DNA from 3 places in the Streptomyces sp. NBC_01520 genome. Region 2 is predicted to be linked to each of the others. Evidence: riboswitches for the same ligand, from Rfam matches in the RefSeq annotation. Region 2 holds a riboswitch; each other region holds the start of a gene.
What was found. Region 2 has a riboswitch for cyclic di-AMP ahead of OG524_RS22395 (NlpC/P60 family protein). Riboswitches for the same ligand answer to the same signal wherever they lie in the genome.
Positions count from the first base shown of each region.

Region 1: linked by a shared signal. The riboswitch ahead of OG524_RS32715 (peptidoglycan DD-metalloendopeptidase family protein) and the one ahead of OG524_RS22395 (NlpC/P60 family protein) in region 2 are both predicted to bind cyclic di-AMP.
Region 3: linked by a shared signal. The riboswitch ahead of OG524_RS27485 (M23 family metallopeptidase) and the one ahead of OG524_RS22395 (NlpC/P60 family protein) in region 2 are both predicted to bind cyclic di-AMP.

Region 1 is NZ_CP109404.1:7,245,054-7,251,446, forward strand. It holds gene dxs (1-deoxy-D-xylulose-5-phosphate synthase) at 1-68, shown strand, start outside; gene OG524_RS32695 (aspartate aminotransferase family protein) at 65-1,462, shown strand; gene OG524_RS32700 (helix-turn-helix domain-containing protein) at 1,562-2,290, shown strand; gene OG524_RS32705 (DUF6126 family protein) at 2,354-2,527, shown strand; gene OG524_RS32710 (tyrosine-protein phosphatase) at 2,633-3,442, opposite strand; cyclic di-AMP (ydaO/yuaA leader) riboswitch at 3,850-4,021, shown strand; gene OG524_RS32715 (peptidoglycan DD-metalloendopeptidase family protein) at 4,026-4,970, shown strand; gene OG524_RS32720 (SGNH/GDSL hydrolase family protein) at 5,179-6,006, shown strand; gene OG524_RS32725 (GNAT family N-acetyltransferase) at 6,063-6,393, shown strand, end outside.
Region 2 is NZ_CP109404.1:4,894,155-4,900,547, forward strand. It holds gene OG524_RS22370 (PspC domain-containing protein) at 1-193, shown strand, start outside; gene OG524_RS22375 (response regulator transcription factor) at 190-885, shown strand; gene OG524_RS22380 (GNAT family N-acetyltransferase) at 899-1,687, opposite strand; gene OG524_RS22385 (NlpC/P60 family protein) at 1,749-2,804, opposite strand; gene OG524_RS22390 (hypothetical protein) at 3,166-3,519, shown strand; gene OG524_RS22395 (NlpC/P60 family protein) at 3,695-4,858, opposite strand; cyclic di-AMP (ydaO/yuaA leader) riboswitch at 4,857-5,016, opposite strand; gene pcrA (DNA helicase PcrA) at 5,434-6,393, shown strand, end outside.
Region 3 is NZ_CP109404.1:6,034,768-6,041,160, forward strand. It holds gene OG524_RS27470 (DNA topoisomerase (ATP-hydrolyzing) subunit A) at 1-1,648, opposite strand, end outside; gene OG524_RS27475 (M16 family metallopeptidase) at 1,895-3,244, shown strand; gene OG524_RS27480 (M16 family metallopeptidase) at 3,271-4,653, shown strand; cyclic di-AMP (ydaO/yuaA leader) riboswitch at 4,847-5,015, shown strand; gene OG524_RS27485 (M23 family metallopeptidase) at 5,029-5,823, shown strand; gene OG524_RS27490 (GntR family transcriptional regulator) at 6,043-6,393, shown strand, end outside.

The DNA.
Region 1 (6,393 bases), 2.4 Mb from region 2:
GGATCGGCGAGGCACTGGCCCGGGTGAGGGCGGCGGACGCGAACGTGGTGAAGGAGAACGGGCAATGAAGAACGACGGGCCCGAGGGCTTCGATCTGGCACGGCTCCTCGCGGAACGCGGCGCCGAACGCTACGAGCTGCACACCCGCCACCTCAACCACCAGCTGCCGCGCATGCTCCGAACCCTCGGCTTCGACAAGGTCTACGAGCGGGCCGAGGGCGCGTACTTCTGGGACGCGGACGGCGACGACTACCTCGACATGCTCGCCGGATTCGGCGTGATGGGGCTCGGCAGGCACCACCCCGTCGTACGCAAGGCACTGCACGACGTCCTCGACGCCTCGCTCGCCGACCTCACCCGCTTCGACTGCCAGCCGCTGCCCGGACTGCTGGCCGAGCGGCTGCTGGCGCACAGCCCGCACCTGGACCGGGTCTTCTTCGGGAACAGCGGGACCGAGGCGGTCGAGACCGCCCTGAAGTTCGCCCGGTACGCGACCGGGAAGCCGCGCGTCCTCTACTGCACCCGCGCCTTCCACGGGCTGACCACCGGTTCGCTCTCCGTCAACGGGGAGTCCGGATTCCGGGACGGCTTCGCGCCACTGCTCCCCGACACGGCGATCGGGCTCGGCGACCTGGACGCCCTGCGGCGCGAGCTGAAGTGCGGCGACGTGGCGGGCCTGGTCGTCGAGCCGATCCAGGGCAAGGGCGTCCACGCCTCACCGCCCGGCTTCCTGAGGGCCGCGCAGGAGCTGCTGCACCGGCACAAGGCGGTGCTCATCGTCGACGAGGTGCAGACCGGGCTCGGCAGGACCGGCGACTTCTACGCCTACCAGCACGAGGAGGGCGTCGAACCCGATCTGGTCTGTGTGGCCAAGGCGCTGTCCGGCGGCTACGTGCCGGTCGGGGCGACGCTCGGCAAGGACTGGATCTTCAAGCGCGTCTACTCTTCCATGGACCGGGTCCTCGTCCACTCCGCGAGCTTCGGATCGAACGCCCAGGCCATGGCGGCCGGGCTCGCGGTGCTCGCCGTGATGGAGGACGAGGAGACGGTCGCGAACGCCCGCCGCACCGGTGACCTGCTGCGGGAGCGGCTCGCGGCACTCGTCGGCCGCTACGAGCTGCTGCACGAGGTCCGCGGGCGGGGCCTGATGATCGGCATCGAGTTCGGCCGGCCCTCCTCGCTGAAGCTCCGCAGCCGCTGGACCATGCTCCAGGCCGCCCGGAAGGGTCTCTTCGCGCAGATGGTGGTGGTGCCGCTGCTGCAGAAGCACCGCATCCTCACGCAGGTCTCCGGCGACCATCTGGAAGTGATCAAGCTGATTCCGCCGCTGGTCATCGGGGAGCGGGAGGTGGACCGCTTCGTGACCGCCTTCACGGCCGTCATGGACGACGCGCACAGCGGGGGCGGGCTGATGTGGGACTTCGGCAGGACCCTGGTGAAACAGGCGGTCGCCAACCGGTGAGCACGGCTGCTCCGCCGGGCCGCTCCACGGGGTCCTACCGCTTTTTACCTCTCAGGCAAGAAGTTTGCCTGAGAGGAAAGATCCTGGCTCAATGGAAACATGAATGCTCCCGAAGGAGGGGTGGCCGACGAGCTGCCGGGGGTCGCGCCGCGTCTGCGTGACCTGCGCCGCAACCGGGGTCTCACCCTGGAGACCGCCGCCGGGCGGGCCGGGCTCTCCCCGGCCCATCTCTCCCGGCTCGAAACGGGCCGCAGGCAGCCCTCGCTGCCCATGCTGCTCGGACTTGCCCGCATCTATGGTACGACGGTCTCCGAGCTCCTCGGTGAGATGCCGCCCGAGCGTGACGCGATCGTCCGTGGCGGTGCCGTCGGCGGGTCGACGCGAGGACCGTTCGGAGGGATCCCCTTCGGAGGGGCTTCCGGTGGAGCCTCTCCCGCGGGTATCTCCCGGGGTTCTTCCGGTGGTGCGTCAGGTGGTCCCGCAGGCGGTGGTGGCGCGGAGGCCGACGGCTGGCTGTACCACCAGGCCGGAGCCTCGGGCCGTGCCATGCAGGCGCTGCGGGTGAGCGTCCCGTACGGAGCCCAGAGCGATCTCGTACGCGTCCATCCCGGCGAGGAATGGCTGTACGTCCTCGACGGACGGCTGCGGGTGGCCCTGGGGGAGACCGTGCACGACCTCGACCCCGGTGACAGTGCGCACTTCGACTCGCTCACCCCGCACCGGATCGCCGCGCTCGACCGCGGGGGTGTGCGGCTGCTCTTCGTCCACACGCTGTTGCAGAGCCCTGCCGCCGAGCTGTGCCTGGGCGGCGAGGTCCACCGCGGGTGAACCCCGCCCCGCCCCGTAGACCCTTCGTTCCCTCGGCCCGAGCGGTCGAAAGAGAGGACCGTCATGTCTGATTCATCCAACTATGACCCGCTCACTCCGCGCAGGCCCGAGGGTAAGGACACGCAGGAGCGGAAGATGCCCCGCGGCGTGGTCATCCGGCTCTTCGCCTACCTGGTGGCCGGACACGTCGTCGCGGCCTTCCTCTTCATCCTGTTCACCGTGGCGGGTAAAGGCTGACCCATCCGGCGCGACGGGCGAGGGCCGGCCGCCCCCGGGCCGGTCCGCATGGGGCCGGCCGCCCCCGGGTCGGTCCGCATGGGGCCGGCCGCCCCCGGGTCGGTCCTATGCGCCCTCGACCAGGCGCTCGCGCAGCTTCTCGCGGGTCGCGGGGGTCAGCTTCAGGCCCTCCGTGAGGTAGCGGTCCGTGTTGCCCCAGGTCTCCTCGATCGCCGTGAACGCGGCGTCGAGGTAGTCGGAGTGCGCGCCGAACAGCGGATTGAGCAGTTCCATCACCTCGTCCGACATCCCCGCCGAAGAGGTGTCGCTGCGCCGCACCTTGTAGCGGCGGTGCGCGTCGTTGGACTTCAGGTAGTCGGCCTCGATGGCCTCCTTCTCGACACCGACGGCCAGCAGTGAGATCGCGATCGACAGGCCGGCCCGGTCCTTGCCCGCGGCGCAGTGCATCAGCGCGGGCACGCTGTCCTCGGCCAGTGCGTGCAGCACCCGGCTGTGCTCGGCCGTGCGGTCCCTGATGATCGACCGGTACGAGGCGATCATGCGGTCCGTCCCCCTGCCGTCGGCGAGGATCGATCGCAGCTGCTGGATGTTCCCGTCACGCACGAGCCGCCAGAACTCGGCGCCGTCGGCCGGGTCGGAGAGTGGAATGCTGACATTCCGGACGCCGGGCAGTTCCACGTCATGACCGTCGAGCTTGTGGTCCGCCGCGTTGCGGAAGTCGAAGACCGTGTGCAGGCCGAGGCCGGTGAGGAAGGCCGCGTCCGCCTCGGTGGCGTGCGCCAGGTGTCCGCTGCGGTAGAGGCGCCCGTGCCGGACCTTCCCGCCGTCCGCGGTCGGGAGTCCGCCCACATCGCGGAAATTACGGACACCGGTCAGCTCGGTGTCGGTCGACGGAACCTCTGGCAGCTGCGTCACAAGGACTCCTGGAGTGTCTGGCGTCGGCGCGGCTCGCCGACGAGGCCACGCTCGCGACGATACGACATGCGTTCATCGGGCAACCGTCTCGGTCGCCGTCCTGTTTTCGAGGCGGCGCGGAAGAGGATGAAATCGAGCAATGTCCGTATTGGTGCATTTAGCAGAACATGCCCCGCTTGTATGGGAGATGGGGCTTGGTAGGTGAGCGGGATCATATCCGTGACGGTGTGTGGCGGAACCGTGGACGGGTATTCCGGACGCCGCGCGGAAAGGCAAGATCCGTAATCCACGGAGTGTGACCGTAATTCTCGGCGGGAAATGAAGAGCGGATTCCGGTTCGCAACCGACGGCTTGTTCCCGGCGTCCTGGCTCGCTTACGGTCACGGTCAATCCGGACGGAACGCCTAATCCTGCCGCCGCCCGGAATCCGCACCGACCAACGTGTGGCAGGAGCGGGGGAACCAGGTAAGCCGCCGACCGGAGGGATCCGGAACGGCTCGGGGTCAAGCCGCGTCCAGCGCGGCCGGGCATCTCCAGTCCGCACCCGACAGCTCACCTCGTAGGCGCCGGAGAGGAATTCCCCATGCCCGCAAAGGGTAAGCACCGTCGTACGAAGACCGGCCCGATCACCCGAGGCGTCCTCGCCGCCGGGACCGGCGGCGCCGTTCTCGCCCTTCCGCTGATCGGCGCCACCGGCGCCCATGCTGCGGAGCAGGCCGCGCCTGCCGCCAAGTCCGCCGCGAGCGCCGCCCACGGCGCGCCCGCCGCCTCCGTGGCGAAGAAGAAGAGCGCCCCGAAGACCTATTCCGTGGTCTCCGGCGACTACCTGTCGAAGATAGCGGCCGACCAGAAGCTCAAGGGCGGCTGGGAGAAGCTGTACAAGGACAACCGCGACGTCGTCGGCGACAACCCGAGCCTGATCTTCCCGGGCATGAAGCTGACCCTCGGTGCCAAGGCGTCCGGTTCGGCCGCGCAGTCCGCGCCCAAGGCCGCGCCGTCCGAGGCGACCTCCTCGAAGGCCGAGTCGGCGCCCAAGGCCGCCGCCCCGGTCGAGAAGGCCGCGACGGCGACCGACACCGCCGACACCTCCGACTCCGCCGCCGCTTCCGAGGGCAACAGCTCCGGCTGGGCCGCCCCGGTCGCCGACGCCAACGTCACCACCCAGTACCGTGCCTCCGGCGCCAGCTGGTCCAGCGGCTACCACACGGGCTCCGACTTCCAGGCCGCCTCCGGCACCGGCGTCCGGTCCATCGGCCCCGGCACCGTGGTCTCCGCCGGGTGGAGCGGTTCGTACGGCAACGAGGTCGTCATCCAGCACAGCGACGGCATGTACTCCCAGTACGCCCACCTGTCCTCGCTCGGTGTCTCCGCCGGCCAGACCGTCACCGGCGGCCAGCAGATCGGCCTCTCCGGCTCCACCGGCAACTCCACCGGCCCGCACCTCCACTTCGAGGTCCGCACCGGCCCGAGCTACGGCTCCGACGTCGACCCGATCGCGTACCTGCGCTCGCACGGCGTCTCCATCTGAGCGGCTCCGTCCGACACCTTCGGGTGAGCGACTTCAGGTGAGCGTCCCCGAATGACGCGAAGAAGAGGGGCGGTGCGGTGCGCGGCGGTGCACCGCCCCTCTTCTTATTCCGGCTTTACCAAAACCTGACCGGGTGGTCTTTCTCACCACCCGTCAACCCCTTATTACGGTCGCGTAGGTCACATTCGAAGGTGCAGGATATGCCCTTGTGGCAGACGATTCGAGAAACACACAACGAGGCATCATCGGGTCGTACGCAGCGATCGGCGACAGCTTCACCGAAGGCGTCGGGGACCCCGGCCCCGACGGGAGGCTCCTCGGCTGGGCGGACCGGTTCGCGGTCCTCCTCGCGGACCAGCTCCCGGTCCCCGGAGCGGCGGCAGGTCCCACGGACGGCCCGCACGGGAACTTCCGGTACGCCAATCTCGCCGTACGCGGACGCCTCCTCGACCAGGTAGTCGAGGAGCAGGTCCCCCGCGCCAAGGAGCTGGCACCGGATCTGGTGAGCTTCTGCGCGGGCGGCAACGACATCATCCGGCCCGGCTCCGACCCTGACGACGTGGCGGAACGCTTCGAGCGCGCGGTCGCCGAACTGACGCAGGCGGTCGGCACCGTCATGGTCACCACCGGCTTCGACACCCGTCACGTCCCCGTACTCCGGCACCTGCGCGGCAAGATCGCCACGTACACCGCCCATGTCCGGTCCATCGCCGACCGCTACGACTGCCCGGTCCTGGACCTGTGGTCGCTGCGCTCCGTGCAGGACCGCCGCGCCTGGGACGACGACCGGCTGCACCTGTCGCCCGAGGGCCACACCAGGGTCGCGCTGCGCGCCGCCCAGGTCCTGGGACTCGAGGTACCGGCCGACCCCGACCAGACGTGGCCGCCACAGGCACAGCGCGGGACACTCGAGGTGCGGCGCGACGACATCCACTGGGCGCGTGAGTATCTCGTGCCGTGGATCGGACGACGTCTGCGCGGCGAGTCCTCCGGCGACCACGTCGAGGCCAAGCGCCCCGACCTGCTCCCGTTGTGAGCCCCCTGACGGACGGTGCGGTCCCGGCGGCCTCCGTACGGACCGGCCCGTCGCCCCTGCCCGGCGCGGAGTGGGTGCTGCGCGCCGCGCGGGCCACGGACGTCGAGGCGGTCGCGGAGCTGCGGGCCGTCGTCATGCGCGCGGACCTGGAACGCCTCGGCCGCTACGACGAGCACCGGGTGCGGCAGCGGCTGCGGGACTCGTTCTCCACCCGCCACACCTCCCTCGTCCTGGCCGGCGGTGAGTTCGCGGGATGCGTCACCGTCCGGCCCGACGACGACGGGAAGCTGCTGGAGCACTTCTACCTGGCCCCGCACCACCAGGGCCGGGGGCTCGGATCAGCCGTGCTGCGCACGGTGCTCGCGGACACCGACCGGGAGGGTGTGA
Region 2 (6,393 bases):
GGGCCGCACGGTCTTCGTCTCCGTACGGGACCGGGGGCCGGGATTCGACCTGGATTCCGTACCGGGCGACAGGATGGGCGTACGAGAATCAATCATCGGCCGGATGCAGCGCAACGGCGGTACGGCGCGACTGCGTTCGGTGCCCGGCGGGGGCACGGAAGTCGAGCTGGAGATGGAGAGGGCGAGCCAATGACCGAGAACACCGAAGCCACCGGGGGCCCGGAGCGACGGGTACGGGTCGTGCTCGTCGACGACCACCGGATGTTCCGCACCGGCGTCCAGGCCGAGATCGGCCGCACCGAGGAGACCGGGGTCGAGGTCGTCGGCGAGGCCGCCGACGTCGACCAGGCGGTCACCGTGATCACGGCGACCCGGCCCGAGGTCGTCCTCCTCGACGTCCACCTCCCCGGCGGCGGCGGCGTCGAGGTGCTGCGGCGCTGCGCCCCGATGATGGGTCAGGTGGAGAACCCGGTGCGCTTCCTCGCGCTGTCCGTCTCGGACGCCGCGGAGGACGTCATCGGGGTCATCCGCGGCGGCGCCCGCGGCTATGTCACCAAGACCATCACCGGCACCGACCTGGTCGACTCCGTCTTCCGGGTCCAGGACGGCGACGCGGTGTTCTCACCGCGGCTGGCCGGCTTCGTCCTGGACGCCTTCGCCTCGACGGACGCGCCGCCGGTCGACGAGGACCTGGACCGGCTGACGCAGCGCGAGCGCGAGGTGCTGCGGCTGATCGCCCGCGGGTACGCGTACAAGGAGATCGCCAAGCAGCTGTTCATCTCGGTGAAGACCGTCGAGTCGCACGTCTCGGCGGTGCTCCGCAAGCTCCAGCTGTCCAACCGGCACGAGCTGACCCGGTGGGCCACCGCGCGACGGCTGGTCTGAGAGCCGGGCGGCTTCAGAGCCGGTCCGGGGCGGGTTCCGGGCCGTCTTCCGGATCCTCCAGCGAGATGTTGAGCTTCTCGCCGACCCTGCGGTAGCCGACGCCCGCGTAGATCCGCTCGACCTCCGGGCTGCCCGGCTCCAGCCACACGGTGTGGCAGCCGCGTCCGAACGCCGTCGCCGTCAGCCAGGCGGACAGCGCGGCGCCGACGCCACGGCGGCGGAAGGCCTCGGCGACGGCCAGCCCGGCCAGCTCGCTGATTCCGTCGACCGGGACCGAGCAGCCGCCCGACCCGGCGGGCTCGGAGCCGAGCACGGCGAGCGCCGCGACGCCCCCGCCGGCCGCGGCCCCGCGCAGCCAGGCGATCTCGCCGTCGTCGGGGCCGCCCTCCCCGCCGAATCCCGTGTGCTGGACGGCCGCCGCCGCGGTGAACTCCGCGTCGGTGACGGGCTCGGCGACCCGGAGCCCGTCCACCGGCTTCGGCGTGAGCAGCTCGTCCGGGGTGCAGGCGAGCACCGGAGCATGGTTCTCCACGGTGAAACCGGCGGCCAGCAACGCCGGTTCGACCGCGGGTGCCCAGGCGGGCAGGTACTCCAGCCGGGGCAGCCGGTCACGCTCGCGGAACGCCGCGATGAGATCCGCGACGTCCTGGGCGGTCGGTTCCGCACCCCGGTCCGGGATCGCGTAGTTGGCGAACTTCAGCTCCCAGCCCGGGTTGTGGCGCACCGTGAACGGGCCCACCCGGTAGTGGTCGGGGGAGCGGAGGGCGAGCGCGCGGGCATAGCTCTGGACATCGGTGTCCACGGGCACGGTGGAACCTTCTCTCTCGCGGATCCCGGTCGGGTCCGGCCGGTCGGCGCGGAGCCTATGCCACCCGGGTCGCTCCCGCGAAAGGCATTTCGCTGATCGGCGCGATACGGACCGGTGCGCCCGGCCGCGGGGCGTGGATCATCTGGCCACCGCCGATGTAGAGCCCGACGTGGGTGACCCCGGAGTAGAAGAACACCAGGTCCCCGGGGGCCAGTTCGGATCGTGCGACGCGTCGGCCCGCGTTGATCTGCGTGTAGGTGGTCCGCGGCAGCGAGACACCCGCGGAACGCCAGGCGGCCTGGGTGAGGCCGGAGCAGTCGAAGGAGGAGGGGCCGGTGGCGCCCCAGACGTACGGCTTGCCGAGTGCCCCGTACGCGAAGGCGACCGCCTGCGCCGCACGGGCGTCGGGGGCGGCGACGGAGCCGCGCGGGGTGCCGCGGCCGGCGCGCACGGCCGGGCCGCCGTGCCCCGCGTAGTCGGCACGCTGGGCCTCGCTCAGGGTGGCCAGGAGCCGCTGGGCGTCGGCCAGTTTCGTGCGGACCGCCTCCTTGTGCTTCTTCAGGTCGGCCTGACGGGACCTGAGGACGGCGAGCTCGTCCTCGGCCCGGGCGCGCAGCTGTGCGACCTCGCCGATCTGCCGGCGTACGCCGTTGATCGCGCCGGCCTGCCGGTCACCGGCCCGGTCCAGGTAGGAGGCCCGCTCCAGGTACTCGTCGGGGTCGGAGGAGAGCGCCAGCCGGACGGCCGGGTCGATGCCTCCGCTGCGGTACTGCGCCGCGGCGAACGAGCCCAGGGCGTTGCGTGCGGCGTTGAGGCGGTCGGTCCTGCGCGCGGCCTCGTCGCGCAGCGCGTCGAGGGACTTCGCGGAGGCGGTCGCCTCCTCCTTCGCGCCGTTGTACTTCTCGGTGGCGACCTCGGCGTCGTGGTACAGCCGGTCGACCTTGGCCTTGACCTGGGCCGGGGAGAGCTGGGGCTCGGCCTGGGCGGCGCCTTCCAGGGCGGTCGCGGTCGCCGCCCCGGCGAAGGCCAGGGTGGCCGCGGTACGGGCAGCAGGCCCGGTGAACAGGCGCTGCTTGGGCTTGCGGTGAGCGGCTTTGCGATGGGGGGCCACGGGGGCGTGGGTCCTTCCGTTCGACTGCCCGCCGGGGAATACCTGCGGGCCCGCCGGGAGTCCGACGGCGGGCCACCGGAATAAGGGGGAGTGGCCCGCCGCCGGATCTCCCGGCGGGGCGACCGGGGTGCCGCCCCGGTACGGGTCGGCGGTGAAGAATCGGTCACCTGGGAGGGACGCTAAACCCGAGGCACAGGGAAGAGTCGTAATGACAGCTATTGGCTCGATGTGACGTTTCGGTCTCGTCGAATGATCGGGAAAATCAACCTGAGTCCGGCAATTCGCACCAGGTGCGAGCGAACTCGTAAGGAAGTCCTACCTGGCCGAAGAGTGGTGATATGCCCGCGGCTAGGCTGCGGCCATGGACGTACTCATCAATGTCTTCGTGGCTCTGCACATCATCGGTATCGCCTCCCTGCTGGGCGGCTTCCTGACCCAGATGAAGGCCATGGGGGCGGGCACCGCGCGCTTCGTGCCGGCCATGCTGCACGGGGCGCTGACCATGCTGGTCACGGGCATCGCCCTCGTCGGGCTCAACCAGGCCGACGACCAGACGGTGAACAACGTCAAGATCGGCGTCAAGCTGCTGGTCCTGATCGTGATCCTGGCGCTCGTGTACGTGAAGCGGGACGAGGAGAAGGCCGGCAAGGGCGCGTTCGCAGCCGTCGGCGGGCTGACGGTCGCCAACATCTTCATCGCCACGCTCTGGACCTGAGCCATGCTCTGGACCTGAGCCGCACTCCGGGCCTGAGCCATGCTCTGGACCTGAGCCATGCTCCGGACCTGAGCCATGCTCCGGACCTGAGCCGGCCGCTGTACGTGGGCAGTGCGGTCTCGTCCGGGCGGGGCGGGCGTACGACCCGTACGCCCGCCCTTCGCGCGCCCGCGCGTTACGCCGGGCGCACGCTGCCGTAGATCGGCATGTAGTAGATCGACTCCTCGCGGACGTTCGCACCGGGCTTCGGCGCGTGGATCATCATGCCGTCACCCTTGTAGATGCCGACGTGGCTGATGTCGTCGTAGAAGAAGACCAGGTCGCCCGGCTGCAGATCCGCCGTGGCCACCCGGGTGCCGACCTCCACCTGGTCCCAGGTCGTCCTGGGCAGGGTGACGCCCGCGGCCTTCCAGGCGGCCTGGGTGAGACCGGAGCAGTCGTACGAGGCCGGGCCCGTCGCCCCCCAGACGTACGGCTTGCCGATCTGGGCCCGGGCGAAGGCCAGGACCTTGTCGGCCTTGGCCGCGTAACCGCTGTCGGAGTCCGTGTCGCCGCCCGTTCCGGTGCCGGAGCCCGCCTCTTCCTCCTTCGCGGCCGCCTCCTCGGCCGCCCGGTCGGCCTCGGCCTTCGCGGCAGCCTGCTGGCGGGCGAGCTCCTTCGCCTTGCGCTCGGCCTCCGCCTCCTTCTTGCGCTCCAGCTCCGCGAGGCGCGCCTTCTCCTCGGCGGTCAGTTTCGACAGCAGCGAGCGGGCCTCGGTCAGCTTGTTCTGCACCTGCTGCTTGCTGGTGCGCAGAGTGGCCTGCGACTCGGTGAGCGTCTCCAGGCTCTTCGTCGCCTCGACCCGCTTCGCCGCGGCCTCGCCCTGCTGCGTACGGAAGTCGGCGACCGCCTTCTGCTGCTGGCTGGTCATCCGCGCCATCAGCTGGTCCTGGTCGAAGTACGCCTGCGGGTCGTCCGCGAGGAAGAACGTCGCCGTCGGGGCGATCGCACCGCCGCGGTACTGGGCCGCCGCGTAGTGGCCCAGCTCCCGGCGCGTCTCGTTGAGCTTGTCGGCCCGCTTGGCCGCGGCCTCCAGCAGCGCGTCGACCTTGGAGCGCTGCTGCGTGGACGCGGTCTTCGCCTTGTTGTACTCCTGCGTCGCCGTGCCTGCCTGGCGGTACAGGTCGTCCACCTTCTTCTGCACTTCCTCGATGCTGGGCTTGGGCTCCGCCGGGGCGGCCGTCGCGCTCTGCGTCGAGAGCAGGGTGACGGAGGCCAGCGCCGCCGTCGTGAGGCCGACGGCAGGGGTGGTGGTGCGCACCCGCGTGCGCGGCTTGCGATGCGATGCCAAGGCCGGCATCTCCTTCCGTGGACCGCCTACCGGGTTAGCTGTCGGGTTCGGGCGGAACGGAAGGCTGCCCTACGGTCCTGGGGAGAGGACCGATTCACCCCGGTGCTGCGTGTGGGTCCCCGGTTCCGGCTCCCGCGAGGGCGGCACGGATTCGGCGGGGGTGCCCGCGTGGCGTGGGTCGCCTCGAAGCGGTGACGGGTCACCCGTCGAGCACGCTAACCAACCCGTGGTGTCCCTGTGAAGGTTGATGTTCGATATGCCCGATACATTTCCGTGACCTTTTCGGACCGGCTGCCCACGGGGCGGCGACGGACCCAGGATTCCTACGCACCGTGCGCGGACCGTCTCCGTACGCGTACGGATTGCTGCCCTCGTGCGGAATGCGGCCCCGGGCTGTCGGTGCGGCGGCCCAGGGTCTTCCGTCTGGATCAGGCCGGGTCAGGGAGCGGGGTCCGGTGCGTGCAGCAAGGCGGAGGACTGAGGCGACGCGGAGCGTTGGTGATTGACGACAGCGCCGCAGACGTGCGTGCCAGATCCCGTGAGCCCGGCATCATCCGCACGAGAGGCCCTAGACTCGGCAGGCGATGAGCAGCCTCTTTGACGACAGTTTCCTGACCGGCCTCCAGCAAGCGGACGAAGGCCCCCCGCCGCCCCCCGAGGGCCACGCGCCCGAAGCGGTGCCGGAGGGGCTGTTCGAGGACGTCTTCGACACGCCCCCGCCGCCGCGTGACGCGTACTACCGCGACGGCGCCCCGCGCCCGGTCGTCGACTCCGCCGCGCTGCTCGACGGGCTGAACACCGAGCAGCGCGCCGCCGTCGTGCACGCGGGTTCTCCGCTGCTCATCGTCGCCGGGGCGGGTTCGGGCAAGACCCGCGTGCTGACCCACCGGATCGCCCACCTGCTGGCCGAGCGCGGGGTGCACCCGGGCCAGATCCTGGCGATCACCTTCACCAACAAGGCCGCCGGTGAGATGAAGGAGCGCGTCGAGCAGCTCGTCGGGCCGCGCGCCAACGCCATGTGGGTCATGACCTTCCACAGCGCGTGCGTGCGGATCCTGCGCCGCGAGTCCAAGCTCCTCGGCTTCACCTCGTCGTTCTCGATCTACGACGCCGCCGACTCCAAGCGGCTGATGGCGCTGGTCTGCCGCGATCTGGACCTCGACCCGAAGCGCTACCCGCCGAAGTCGTTCACGGCGAAGGTCTCGAACCTGAAGAACGAACTGATCGACGAGGAGACCTTCGCCGGTCAGGCAGCCGACGGGTTCGAGAAGACGCTGGCCCAGGCCTACGCGCTCTACCAGGCACGGCTGCGCGAGGCCAACGCCCTGGACTTCGACGACATCATCATGACGACGGTCCACCTGCTGCAGGCGTTCCCCGACGTCGCCGAGCACTACCGCCGCCGCTTCCGGCACGTGATGGTCGACGAGTACCAGGACACCAACCACGCGCAGTACACCCTCGTACGCGAGCTGGTCGGCCCGGCGGGCGAGGCCGACGCCCCGGGTGAGCTGTGCGTCGTCGGTGACGCGGACCAGTCGATC
Region 3 (6,393 bases), 1.1 Mb from region 2:
CGTCGTGCTTGGTGCGCTTGGCGTCCTCGGCCACGACGATCGGGTCGGCGTTGGCCGTACGGGCCAGCAGGCCCGTCGAGGAGAGGAGCACCTGGCACGGGTCGTCGGCGACCTCCAGCGGCACGGAGGCAACCTGCGAACCGGCCGACTCCAGCAGCACCGTGCGCCGGTCGGTGCCGAACTTCTTCGCCACCGCGGCCAGTTCGGCGGAGACGAGCTTGCGCAGCTCCGCGTCCGAGTCCAGGATCGCCGTCAGCTTGGCGATCTCGTCGGCGAGCCGGTCGCGCTCGCCCTCCAGCTCGATCCGGTCGAACCGGGTGAGCCTGCGCAGCGGCGTGTCCAGGATGTACTGCGTCTGGATCTCGCTCAGCGAGAAGCGCTCCATCAGGCGCTCCTTCGCCTGCGCCGAGTTGTCGCTGTCCCGGATGAGGCGGATGACCTCGTCGATGTCGAGCAGGGCGACGAGGAGGCCCTCGACCAGGTGCAGCCGGTCACGGCGCTTGGTCCTGCGGAACTCGCTGCGCCGGCGCACGACCTCGAAGCGGTGGTCGAGGTAGACCTCCAGGAGCTCCTTGAGCCCCAGGGTGAGCGGCTGCCCGTCGACCAGTGCCACGTTGTTGATGCCGAAGGTCTCCTCCATCGGCGTCAGCTTGTAGAGCTGCTCCAGCACGGCCTCCGGCACGAAGCCGTTCTTGACCTCGATCACCAGACGCAGTCCGTGCGCCCGGTCCGTGAGGTCCTTGACGTCCGCGATGCCCTGGAGCTTCTTCGACCCGACCAGGTCCTTGATCTTGGCGATCACCTTCTCCGGGCCGACGCTGAAGGGGAGTTCCGTCACGACGAGACCCTTACGGCGGGCCGTGACGTTCTCTATGGCGACGGTGGCGCGGATCTTGAACGTGCCACGCCCGGCCGCGTACGCGTCCTTGATGCCGCCGAGACCGACGATCCGCCCGCCGGTCGGCAGGTCGGGACCGGGGACGAAGCGCATCAGGGTCTCGAGGTCGGCGGCCGGATGCCTGATGAGATGGCGGGCGGCGGCGATCACCTCTCCGAGGTTGTGCGGGGGCATGTTGGTGGCCATGCCGACGGCGATCCCGGACGCGCCGTTGACCAGGAGGTTCGGGTACGCCGCGGGGAGGACGACCGGTTCCCGCTCCTGGCCGTCGTAGTTCGCCTGGTAGTCGACGGTGTCCTCGTCGATGGACTCCGTCATCAGTGACGTGGCGTCGGCCATCCGGCACTCGGTGTACCGCATGGCGGCCGGCGGGTCGTCGTTGCCGAGCGAGCCGAAGTTGCCGTGACCGTCGACGAGGGGCAGACGCATCGAGAACGGCTGTGCCATGCGCACCAGTGCGTCATAGATCGACGCGTCACCGTGCGGGTGCAACTTGCCCATCACTTCGCCGACGACGCGGGCGCACTTCACATAGCCGCGGTCGGGGCGCAGCCCCATCTCGTTCATCTGGGACACGATGCGGCGGTGCACGGGCTTCATGCCGTCGCGGGCGTCGGGCAGAGCGCGGGAGTAGATCACCGAGTACGCGTACTCGAGGAAGGAGCCCTGCATTTCGTCGACGACGTCGATGTCGAGGATCTTCTCCTCGAAGTCGTCCGGCGGCGGGGTTTTCGTGCTGCGGCGGGCCATCGCGGCTGCGACTCCTTCACAGATTCTGTCGGGCAACCTCAGGTTCTGACGCCGACCATTGTGGACCGCCGCACCGACAACGCCGACCTCGACCCGTCCGAAGTGGTCTCCAGGGCCTCCGCGGAGCCCCTGTTTACGGCAGCATCTACGACAACATTCACGGAACGGGAACTTCGCCAGGTGCCCGTGCGCTTGCTTACAGTGGCAGGTCCGGCAGGAAATCCTGTATCGATCGAAGGGACGTACATGCCCATGGGTCACACGGCCACAGCCCAGGCCGGTTCCGGCGGCTTGACGGCGACCGAGCACCGCTTGGCCAACGGCCTGCGCGTGGTGCTCTCCGAGGACCATCTGACCCCGGTCGCCGCGGTCTGCCTCTGGTACGACGTCGGTTCCCGCCACGAGGTCAAGGGGCGTACCGGCCTCGCCCACCTCTTCGAGCACCTGATGTTCCAGGGCTCCGGCCAGGTCAAGGGGAACGGGCACTTCGAGCTGGTTCAGGGGGCCGGGGGCTCCCTCAACGGCACCACCAGCTTCGAGCGCACCAACTACTTCGAGACGATGCCCACGCATCAGCTGGAGCTGGCCCTGTGGCTCGAGGCCGACCGGATGGGCTCGCTGCTCGCCGCGCTCGACGAGGAGTCCATGGAGAACCAGCGCGACGTCGTCAAGAACGAGCGCCGCCAGCGGTACGACAACGTCCCGTACGGCACGGCGTTCGAGAAGCTCACAGCCCTCGCGTACCCGGAGGGCCACCCGTACCACCACACGCCGATCGGGTCGATGGCCGACCTGGACGCAGCCACGCTGGACGACGCGCAGGCGTTCTTCCGCACGTACTACGCGCCGAACAACGCGGTGCTCTCCGTGGTCGGGGACATCGACCCGGAGCAGACGCTCGCCTGGATCGAGAAGTACTTCGGTTCGATCCCCTCCCACGACGGCAAGCAGCCGCCGCGCGACGGCACACTGCCCGGCACCATCGGTGAGCAACTGCGCGAAGTGGTCCACGAGGAGGTCCCCGCGCGCGCCCTGATGGCCGCCTACCGGCTGCCGCACGACGGCACCCGTGAGTGCGACGCCGCGGACCTGGCGCTGACCGTGCTGGGCGGCGGCGAGTCGTCCCGCCTGCACAACCGCCTGGTCCGCCGCGACCGTACGGCGGTGGCCGCCGGATTCGGGCTGCTCCGGCTCTCCGGAGCACCCTCGCTGGGCTGGCTGGACGTCAAGACGTCCGGTGGCGTCGAGGTGCCGCAGATCGAGACGGCCGTCGACGAGGAGCTCGCCCGGTTCGCCGCCGAGGGCCCCACGCCCGAGGAAATGGAACGGGCACAGGCCCAGTTGGAGCGGGAGTGGCTGGACCGGCTCGGTACGGTCGCGGGCCGCGCCGACGAACTGTGCCGGTACGCCGTGCTGTTCGGTGACCCGCAGCTCGCCCTGACCGCGGTGGGGCGGGTGCTCGACGTCACCGCCCAGGAGGTCCAGGAGGCCGCCCGGGCGCATCTGCGTCCCGACAACCGTGCCGTCCTGGTGTACGAGCCGGTCGACGCCGACGAGACGGACGGCACCGACGCGCCCGAGGGGGCCGACAAGTGAGCGACGCCGCCGTGACTGGAGTAGCGATGGAGTACCACCCGCAGCCGACCGCAGGCGAGGCCAGGCCCTGGGCCTTCCCCGCGCCCGAGCGCGGCGCTCTGCCCAACGGCCTGACCGTCCTGCGCTGCCACCGCCCCGGCCAGCAGGTCGTCGCCGTGGAGATCTTCCTGGACGCCCCCCTGGACACCGAGCCCGAGGGCCTGGACGGCGTGGCCACGATCATGGCGCGTGCGCTGTCCGAGGGAACGGACAAGCGCTCCGCCGAGGAGTTCGCCGCCGAGCTGGAGCGCTGCGGTGCCACGCTCGACGCGCACGCCGACCACCCGGGTGTCCGGGTCTCCCTGGAGGTCCCGGTCTCCCGGCTGGCCAAGGCGCTCGGCCTGGTCGCCGAGGCGCTGCGGGCCCCGGCCTTCACCGAGAGCGAGGTGGAGCGCCTGGTGGGCAACCGGCTCGACGAGATCCCGCACGAGCAGGCCAACCCGGCCCGCCGCGCCGCCAAGCAGCTCTCCAAGGAGCTCTTCCCCGAGACGGCGCGGATGTCGCGACCGCGCCAGGGGACCGAGGAGACGGTGCGCCGCATCGACGCCGCGGCCGTACGTGCCTTCTACGACGCGCATGTCCGCCCGTCCACCGCGACGGCCGTGATCGTCGGTGACCTCACCGGGGTCGACCTGGACGAGCTGCTCGCCGACACCGTCGGTGACTGGTCGGGCAACGCCGCCGTGTCCCGCCCGGTACCGCCCATCACCGCGGACGACACCGGTCGTGTGGTCATCGTCGACCGTCCGGGAGCCGTACAGACCCAGCTGCTGATCGGCCGGATCGGCGCCGACCGGCACGACAGTGTGTGGCCCGCCCAGGTCCTCGGCACGTACTGCCTGGGAGGCACCCTCACCTCCCGGCTGGACCGGGTGCTGCGCGAGGAGAAGGGCTACACCTACGGGGTCCGCGCCTTCGGGCAGGTGCTGCGCTCGACCGCACCCGGATCGGCCTCCGGGGCGACCGGTGCCGCGATGCTCGCCATCAGCGGTTCCGTGGACACGGAGTCCACCGGACCCGCGCTGGACGACCTCTGGAAGGTCCTGCGCACCCTGGCGGCCGAGGGGCTCACGGACGCCGAGCGCGAGACCGCCGTGCAGAACCTCGTGGGCGTCGCTCCGCTGAAGTTCGAGACGGCCGCCTCCGTCGCCGGCACCCTGGCCGACCAGATGGAGCAGCACCTCCCGGACGACTACCAGGCCCAGCTGTACGCCCGCCTGGCCGAGACCGGCACGGTGGAGGCCACCGCCGCGGTGGTCAACGCCTTCCCCGTCGACCGGCTGGTCACCGTCCTCGTCGGGGACGCCGCACAGATCGCGGACCCCGTCAGGGCGCTCGGCATCGGCGAGGTGTCGGTCGTCAGCGGCTGACCTATCGGAGCAGATCCGGACCCCGGTGAGGACGTTCTCGCCGGGGTCCTCCTATTTGTCCGTGTTCGCGTGGAATATCGCCCGATCTGTTGTGGGATGTGCGACAAAAGGCCTGATCCGTTTGGCGTCGGAAAGCTGCCCGGCCTAGCGTCGGCCCGGCTGTCCGCCAGACATATGCCGCGTCCGCGGCGCCGGACAGTCATCGCCGAGTCCCCGTCAGGCGCGAGCCTGGGGAGCCGGGGACCCACGAAGTCCCTGGGGTGAATCGGATGCCTGCGCCCCCGCACGGGGCGGAGGAGTCCGTAGGAGACCTTCCTGCTCCGAACCCGTCAGCTAACCCGGTAGGCGAGAAGGAAGGAAAGGACCAGCCCCTCCATGGCGTTCACCCGTGCCACCGGGAAGCACCGTGCCCCGAGCCGCCTGACGCGCAGGAGCGCCCAGGTCGCCGGCATCGCGGCTCTGGCCACCACCGGCGTCATCGGCGGTGTGTCCTCCCCGGCCCTCGCCGCGGACTCCGAGGCCCCCACCGCGGGCAGCACCGGCCTGACCCAGGCCGTCGCGATCGACTCCACCCTCGCCGACCAGATCGCCGCCCAGGCGAAGGCCCAGCAGCACCAGGCCGACCTCGCCGCCAAGGCCGAAGCGAAGGCGAAGGCGGCAGCCAGGGCGAAGGCCGAGGCCGAGCGCAAGGCCGAAGCCCGTGCGGCCGAGGCCCGTGAGGCCAAGGCGCGCGCCGCCCGCGCGGCCGAGCGAGCCCGGCTGAACGCCTTCCACCTCCCGGTTGCCGGCTCCCAGGTGACCACCGGCTACAAGTCCGGCGGCGCCCTCTGGTCCTCCGGCAGCCACTCCGGCGTGGACTTCCGGGCCGCGTCCGGCAGTTCCGTCGTCGCGGTGGGCGCCGGCACGGTCGTCGAGGCCGGCTGGGGCGGGGCGTACGGCAACAACATCGTGCTCCGGATGACGGACGGCACGTACACCCAGTACGGCCACCTCTCGTCGATCGGCGTCTCGGTCGGTCAGAGCGTCACGTCCGGCCAGCAGATAGGCCTGTCCGGCTCGACCGGCAACTCCACCGGACCGCACCTGCACTTCGAGGCGCGGACCACCCCCGAGTACGGCTCCGACATGGACCCCGTCGCCTACCTCCGCGCGCACGGCGTCCAGGTCTGACCCCGCCTCGCCCCGCAGCGACGACGAAGGCCCCGGCACCCGCCGGGGCCTTCGTCGTACCACCGGGGGAGGCGCGCCGAAGCTCCGCGGAAGTGATTTCCGGTCAGAAGATATGCATGGATTTTGCTCTGCCGTCGGAAATTCCGACGGATTGCAATAGAGTCACAGAACAGGCGTCGATCGGCCGCGTTTCGCGGGGATTAAGGCGGAGGTTCGGACATGCGCATTCCCGCGCATTCGGTATGCACGGCAATCCGTGACGACATCGTCTCCGGTGGCTTCGAGCGTGGTAGCCGCCTCACCGAAGAGGTGCTCGCGCGTCGCTACGGGGTTTCCCGTGTCCCGGTACGCGAGGCACTGCGCACCCTGGAGTCCGAGGGGTTCGTCGTCACCCGTCGGCATGCCGGGGCCTGCGTCGCCGAGCCCACGGAGCAGGAGGCCGCCGACCTCCTGGAGATGCGGATGCTCCTGGAGCCGCTGGGTGCCGCACGCGCCGCGCAGCGCCGCACGGAGGCACACCTCAAGGTGCTCCGCGGCCTGGTCAGGCTGGGGCAGGAGCGCGTGCGCCGG